Adhaeribacter radiodurans: one gene and its partner. The protein of the gene in region 2 binds, or shares a complex with, the protein of the main gene of each other region. Links are inferred from orthologs where the notes say so. Each region holds a gene or a part of one and is shown on either strand. Other genes may lie near its edges.

The links.
Region 1: the proteins of uvrB (region 2) and HUW48_RS05350 are in contact, whole or in part, in a crystal structure (PDB 7EGT), measured with the Thermus thermophilus proteins. The link is inferred for Adhaeribacter radiodurans from one-to-one orthologs. Residues at the interface, in WP_096411307.1 of Thermus thermophilus: Glu23, Leu25, Arg26, Asp27, Gly28, Glu29, Arg30, Phe31, Arg55, Glu326, Asp327, Phe328, Glu379, Ser382, Gln383, His398, Gly400, Arg401; in WP_096412145.1 of Thermus thermophilus: His654, Arg656, Phe657, Gln666, Asp668, Glu669, Lys680, Arg681, Leu682, Ser683, Lys685, Tyr686, Ala687.

The regions. Positions count from the first base shown.
Region 1 is NZ_CP055153.1:1,211,388-1,214,723, forward strand. Bases 250-3,253 are described here. They hold HUW48_RS05350 (ATP-dependent helicase), read right to left. Parts: upstream 2,864-3,253; coding sequence 635-2,863; downstream 250-634. Other genes in these bases: HUW48_RS05345 (DUF4290 domain-containing protein), read right to left, coding at 250-491; HUW48_RS05355 (BlaI/MecI/CopY family transcriptional regulator), read left to right, coding at 3,078-3,253. Also shown: more of HUW48_RS05345, read right to left, coding at 1-249; more of HUW48_RS05355, read left to right, coding at 3,254-3,336. UniProt on the Escherichia coli protein: A helicase with DNA-dependent ATPase activity. Unwinds DNA duplexes with 3'-5' polarity. Translocates on single-stranded DNA with 3'-5' polarity. Initiates unwinding more efficiently from a nicked substrate than double-stranded DNA.
Region 2 is NZ_CP055153.1:6,700,368-6,703,579, reverse strand. Bases 35-2,914 are described here. They hold uvrB (excinuclease ABC subunit UvrB), read right to left. Parts: upstream 2,547-2,914; coding sequence 522-2,546; downstream 35-521. Other genes in these bases: HUW48_RS26345 (SH3 domain-containing protein), read left to right, coding at 2,896-2,914; HUW48_RS26355 (GNAT family N-acetyltransferase), read right to left, coding at 35-261. Outside these bases: more of HUW48_RS26355, read right to left, coding at 1-34; more of HUW48_RS26345, read left to right, coding at 2,915-3,212. UniProt on the Escherichia coli protein: The UvrABC repair system catalyzes the recognition and processing of DNA lesions. A damage recognition complex composed of 2 UvrA and 2 UvrB subunits scans DNA for abnormalities.

The DNA of each region.
Region 1 (3,336 bases), 5.5 Mb from region 2 along the record:
AGCTCGCGAATGTTGTTTAGGATGATTTCGTCGGTGATGGAATCTTTATTATAGGTACGGTAAAGCGTTTTCATGAGCTTGCCTAACGAAATAATAGCGGCATCCTGCTCGTCTTTGTCTTTTATTTCAATGGCTTTGTTAATTAAGTGCTCCACGTTTTTGCCGTAGTGTTTGTACTTCGGAATATCGCGAGGAATTTCCATGTGCGATGGTTTATCGTTGAGGTATTCCATGGCGCTTAACGGATACGGGCAATCTACATCCAATTTGCCATCTGACATGACAAACAAATGGTTCCACAGCTTTTGCTGCATGTCCTGAATATCCCGGATTGATGGATTAAGTTTCGCCATCAAGTTCACGAGCAATTGCGCGCTGCGGCTGCGTTGCGCCCGATCCTCAATGGATAAGATGTAAGAAACGATATTCTGAACATTTCTGCCGTATTCCCGCAGCAGCAGTTCTTGTTTAAAACTGGAATTAGCAATCATAAGGTAAAGGTAAGAATTTTTTGGATGTTAGATGTTGGATATTAGATATTAGACTTTTTAAATTTTTAACTCCGCACTAGATCTTAGATGCTTTTTTATCTAAATTTTATATCTAAAGTCAAACATCCAATATCCAACATCTATTATTCGTGTATGCGTAATTTGGCGAAGCTGAGGAGTAAGGTTTTTTCGCCGGCTTCTTCAAACTCAATAATGGCTTTGGTGCTGTTGCCTTGGGTATCCATTTTAGATACCACCCCGAAACCAAATTTAGGATGTTCTACGCGCATACCCGCTTGTAAGTTGGCAGTATCGCTGGGTACAAAATCAGCGGGCGGCACGTAGTTCGTGGCTTTCTTTGCCACAGGTGTAGCCGGAATCAGATTGCTTTTGCGTTTTAAAACTTTATCGAAAACTCCCGGACCTTCGCCGTACTGGAAATTTAAAAATCTTGGGTCTATTTCATCAATAAACCGGCTTTTCTCGCAAGCCCGCAAATTGCCCCACTGGTACCGGCTGGTAGCGTAGGAGAGCGTTAATCTTTTTTCGGCGCGGGTAATAGCTACGTAAAATAACCTGCGTTCCTCTTCTAAATCAGCCCGGGTAGTGAGCATCATCTGGCTCGGAAATAAGTTTTCTTCCATCCCCACAATGTGCACGTTTCTAAATTCCAAACCTTTAGCCGAGTGAATAGTCATCATGGTTACGTATTCGCTGCCATCGTCCTGTTGTTTGTCGGCATCGGTAATTAAAGCAATGTCCTGCAAAAAGGCCGACAAGCTTTTGTCTTCTTTTTCCGGGTCATCCACAAATTCTTTAATCCCGTTGAGCAATTCCTGAATGTTTTCGTAGCGGGCCAGACCTTCAATAGATTTATCGGCGTACAGCTCTTCTACGATGCCGGATTGTTTGGCAATGTGCTTGGCTACCTCAAAGGCATCCTGGTGCTCGGCCATAATGGCGAAGCTCTTAATCTTGGTGGCAAAATCTTCGATGGGAGCGGCTACCCGACCGGTTAAAAAGCTCTTCGCGTTGCTAACCACTTCCCAAATGGTATGATTAGTCTCGTTGGCCGAAACAATGATTTTCTCGATGGTAGTATCGCCAATGCCGCGTTTGGGATAGTTAATTACGCGACGCAAGGCTTGCTCATCGTTAGGATTAACCGTAAGGCGGAGGTAGGCAATTAAGTCTTTAATTTCTTTACGCTGGTAGAACGATAATCCCCCGATAATGCGATACTTTATGTTCATTTTGCGCAACGCTTCTTCCATGGCCCGGCTTTGGGCATTGGTGCGGTACAAAATCGCAAAATCTTCGTAAGATAAGTGGTTGTTCATCTTCTCCTCGAAAATGGCATTCGCTACTAATTTGCCTTCTTCGTTGTCGGAGTTGGCTTTTAATACTTCAATCAGCGGACCTTCTTCGTTGTCGGTGAAAACATCTTTACGAAGCTGGGCTTTGTTGTTTTTAATAACTGAATTAGCCGCGTATACAATGTTTTTGGTAGACCGGTAATTTTGCTCCAGTTTAAATACCTCCAGTTCCGGATAATCGCGTTCGTAATTTAAAATATTCTGAATATCGGCTCCCCGGAAGGCGTAAATACTTTGGGCATCGTCGCCTACTACACAAATATTGCGGTTTTTGGCGGCCAGTTTGCGGGTTATCAGGTACTGCGAGTAGTTGGTGTCCTGGTACTCATCTACCATCACGTATTTAAAAATATTCTGGTATTTATTCAGGGCGTCTACATGGTCTTTGAACAACACGTTGGTGTTAAACAACAAATCGTCGAAATCCATGGCACCGGCCTTAAAGCAGCGACTTTGGTAAGCCTGGTAAATTTCACCGATTTTTGGTCGCATGGCGGCTTCGTCGTCGGCCTGAATGGTAGCATCCTGGCGGTATTGCGCTACGGTAATTAGCTTGTTTTTAGCGGCCGAAATCCGTCCCAGTACCATCCCCGGTTTATACAGTTTTTCGTCGAGGTTCATTTCTTTTACGATGTTCCGGATCAGGGTTTTAGAATCGTCGGTATCGTAAATGGTAAAGTTGCTGGGGTAACCAATTTTAGGCGCTTCGGACCGCAGAATTTTCGCAAACACCGAGTGGAACGTGCCCATCCAGATGTTTTTGGCTTCGTTGCCAATAACTTTCTCAATCCGGTGCCGCATTTCTTTGGCGGCTTTGTTGGTAAAAGTTAACGATAAAATATTAAAAGGATCTACGCCTTTACTGATTAAGTGAGCAATCCGGTAGGTTAATACCCGGGTTTTGCCGGAACCAGCGCCGGCTATAATCATTACCGGCCCGTCGGTGTGCAGTACGGCGGCTCTTTGTGATTCGTTTAGTAATTTCAGGTAATCCATTCGCTTCAGGGCTGTCTGGGAAATAGCTTGGCAAGTTAAAAAAAATATGTGGTACTCTCTCTTATTCTAACACGCAAACTACCTGGTTCAGTTTCTTAAAATTTCTATCTAATCACTTCTGAAAATAAAATTTACTAAAAATTTTATATTTACTAAAATTCAGTAAAATCACGAACTATTCGTAGTATTTGGAAGTAAAATTATAAGCAACTATATGGAAAAGCTAACTGCCCCGGAAGAACAAGCCATGCAAGCCGTCTGGAAAACCGGGGAAGCCCATGTGAAATTATTTTTAGAACAGATAAAAGAGCCGCGACCACCTTATACCACCCTTGCCTCCACGATTAAAAACCTCGAGAAAAAAGGTTATTTGAGCAGCCGTTTAGTGGGTAATACTTATTTGTATCAGCCGGCCATTTCGGAGGCCGAATACAAAAAGAAGTTTATGAGCGGCGTTGTGCAGAACTACTTTG
Region 2 (3,212 bases):
TTGTTTTTGAAAATCGCGGTGTACCGCTAAATCAGATAAATAGGTAACAAAAGCAAAATCGGAGAGTGCCCGCGAAATTCCTACCAACTGCACTCCAGCCCAAGCTGTAATTACTAAATTAGCGTGTTGCAGCATAGCCTGCATTCGGGCCCGATCGTGAATGGGACGGCGTTCGCCCAAGGTAGAGGCTTCGTACAAAGCCAGCATTTCATTTAAATCTATTTCATTTCCAGTGCGGTAAGTAATAAGTGGACTTGGCATTTTGCAAGATAATTTATAAGAAGAATCCGGTTTCTGTATTCAAATAAAGGATATTTTAGATAAACTTACTCACCTTCTGTAAAGGAAATAAAGTAAAGTTAGGATTAAGCGATTTCAATTACATTAAAGATTGATTATGGAAATAGTAAATAGTAGTCACTTATTATTCTCAGATTAAATTTTATTTCTAATCGTACTTCAGATTTACTAATTAAACCGCATAAAAAAGCCTTCTGTTCTTTGCAGAAGGCTTTTTGAATTTAATCACGTTTATTTTTCAACAACTTGCGTAATTCAGCGAGCTCATCGCGGTACTTGGCAGCTTGCAGGAAGTCTAGCTCTTTGGCAGCGCCTTCCATTTGCTTTTCCGTTTTCTTAATGAGCTTTTCGAGCTCTTCGCGCTTCATGTACTGTATTACTGGTTCCGCAGCAATAGATACTTCGGCAGGTCCGGCGTATACTTTCGGAGTTGGTCGGGCATCTGCCACCGCCGTTTGCTCAAATATTTCTTCTTTCGATTTACGTACCGTGGTTGGTGTAATACCATTTGCTTCGTTGTAAGCCATTTGCACTGCCCGTCTACGGTTAGTCTCATCAATGGTACGTTGCATAGAACCTGTCATGCGATCGGCGTACATAATTACTTTACCCTGGCTATTCCGGGCAGCCCGACCAGTAGTTTGAATCAACGAGCGCTGATCGCGGAGGAAGCCTTCTTTATCAGCATCCAGCACGGCCACCAACGATACTTCCGGTAAATCCAAGCCTTCGCGCAGTAAGTTTACCCCGATTAACACATCAATATGCCCCAAACGCAGTTCCCGTAATATCTCTACCCTATCTAAAGACTTAATTTCGGAATGGATGTATTTTACTTTAATGTTCAATTTCTCCATGTACTTGGAAAGCTCTTCGGCCATACGTTTAGTGAGGGTAGTAACCAATATGCGATCGCCCATTTTAATGCGTTCGTCAATTTCATCGAGTAAATCATCTACCTGATTTACGCTAGGTCTTACCTCAATTATGGGATCCAGCAGACCGGTTGGCCGGATAATTTGCTCAACTATTACCCCTCCGGATTTCTGAAGTTCATAATCGCCGGGTGTGGCGCTCACAAATAAGGTCTGCTTCATCATCGACTCGAACTCGTTGAAAGTAAGCGGACGATTATCCATCGCCGACGGCAACCGGAATCCCCACTCTACCAACGCAGTTTTGCGGGAGCGGTCGCCACCCCACATGGCCCGCACCTGGGGTGTAGTAACGTGGCTTTCGTCGATTACCATCAGGTAATCGTTCGGGAAATAATCTAACAAACAGAAAGGCCGCGCTCCCGGGCTACGCCGGTCAAAATACCGCGAATAGTTTTCGATACCCGAACAATAACCCAATTCCCGGATCATTTCCAGGTCAAATTCGGTCCTTTCTTTAATTCTTTTGGCTTCTTCGTCGCGGCTTTCTTTTGAGAAATACTCATGCTGCGCCATTAAATCGAACTGAATTTCGCGGATTGCCTGTTGCATAACGTCTTGCCCGGTTACGAATAAGTTAGCCGGATACAACGCAATCTGCTCTTCTTCGGCGATCATTTTACCTGAAGCCGGATCAATGCGCCGGATAGACTCAATCTCGTCGCCAAAAAAGTAAATTCGGTAAGCATAATCCGCGTATGCCGGGAAAATATCAACGGTATCACCTTTCACCCGGAAATTTCCACGGGAAAATTCGGCCTCGGTGCGGCTATACAAAATCTGGACAAACTGATATAGTAATTGATTGCGGCTTACGCGCCGACCGGGCTGTAAATAAATAACATTCTTTCCAAATTCTTCGGGGTTACCAATACCGTAAATACACGATACCGATGCCACCACAATAATATCGCGCCGCCCCGACAGTAACGATGAAGTACAGTGCAGCCGCAGTTTCTCAATTTCTTCGTTAATGGCTAAGTCTTTCTCAATAAAAGTATTAGAAGAAGCTATGTAAGCCTCGGGTTGGTAGTAATCGTAATACGAAATAAAATACTCCACGGCATTATTCGGGAAGAACTGTTTAAACTCGCCATAAAGCTGAGCGGCCAATGTTTTGTTGTGGCACAATACCAGGGTAGGTTTTTGCACCTGCTGAATAACGTTAGCTACCGTAAAGGTTTTTCCGGTTCCCGTGGCGCCTAATAATACTTGCGCCGGTTCGCCGTTTTGCACGCCTTCCACTAATTGCGCAATAGCTTTAGGTTGGTCGCCGGTGGGTTTATATTCAGAAGTTAAATTAAAATCCATGCAGATTTTTTAAAGATTTGTGAACATATTATAACAATTTACAACCTCTTAGAGTTGCTTGTCTTCTTAATTAAATCCTGATCTACTGCTCAATTAGTAAATTTTTTATAATTGTTTTAAGATAACTAATTTATTTACGCTAAACAGATTTTCTTTTCTCTATTGCGTGGTGCTGTTAATTAGCTTATATTGAAACAGCTACCATACTAATATTATAAAAACAAGGAAAAATATTTGAATAAACTACAAGTATATTACCGGTTACAGTCTGACTTTAAAGTAATTTTTAAAGCCTTCTTCTTTATCATGCCCCTAAATACAATACTCCGAACCAAATCAATCCAACTAAATGAAAACAAATTTACTTTATCTACTAAGCTTTTATTTTATCTCGGGCTGCGCGCCTACTCTCTCCCCTTCCTCCTACGAAGGAAGCAGCAATTATAAGCCAATTAATGAAACTTACACCGCCGGAAGAAGCGGCGTATCCCTGAGAAGAATCCCAAAGATTTTTGCTCCCGTATCTAAAAATATTCAGGTAGGCGATACGGTTTATGTATATGGCCGATTAAACCACGATTGGTACGTTGTGCGCCGAAACGGAAGAAAGTATTTTGCTCCTTTTAGAAATATTTATCAGTTCCGGACAACGGTAACCACCGCTAA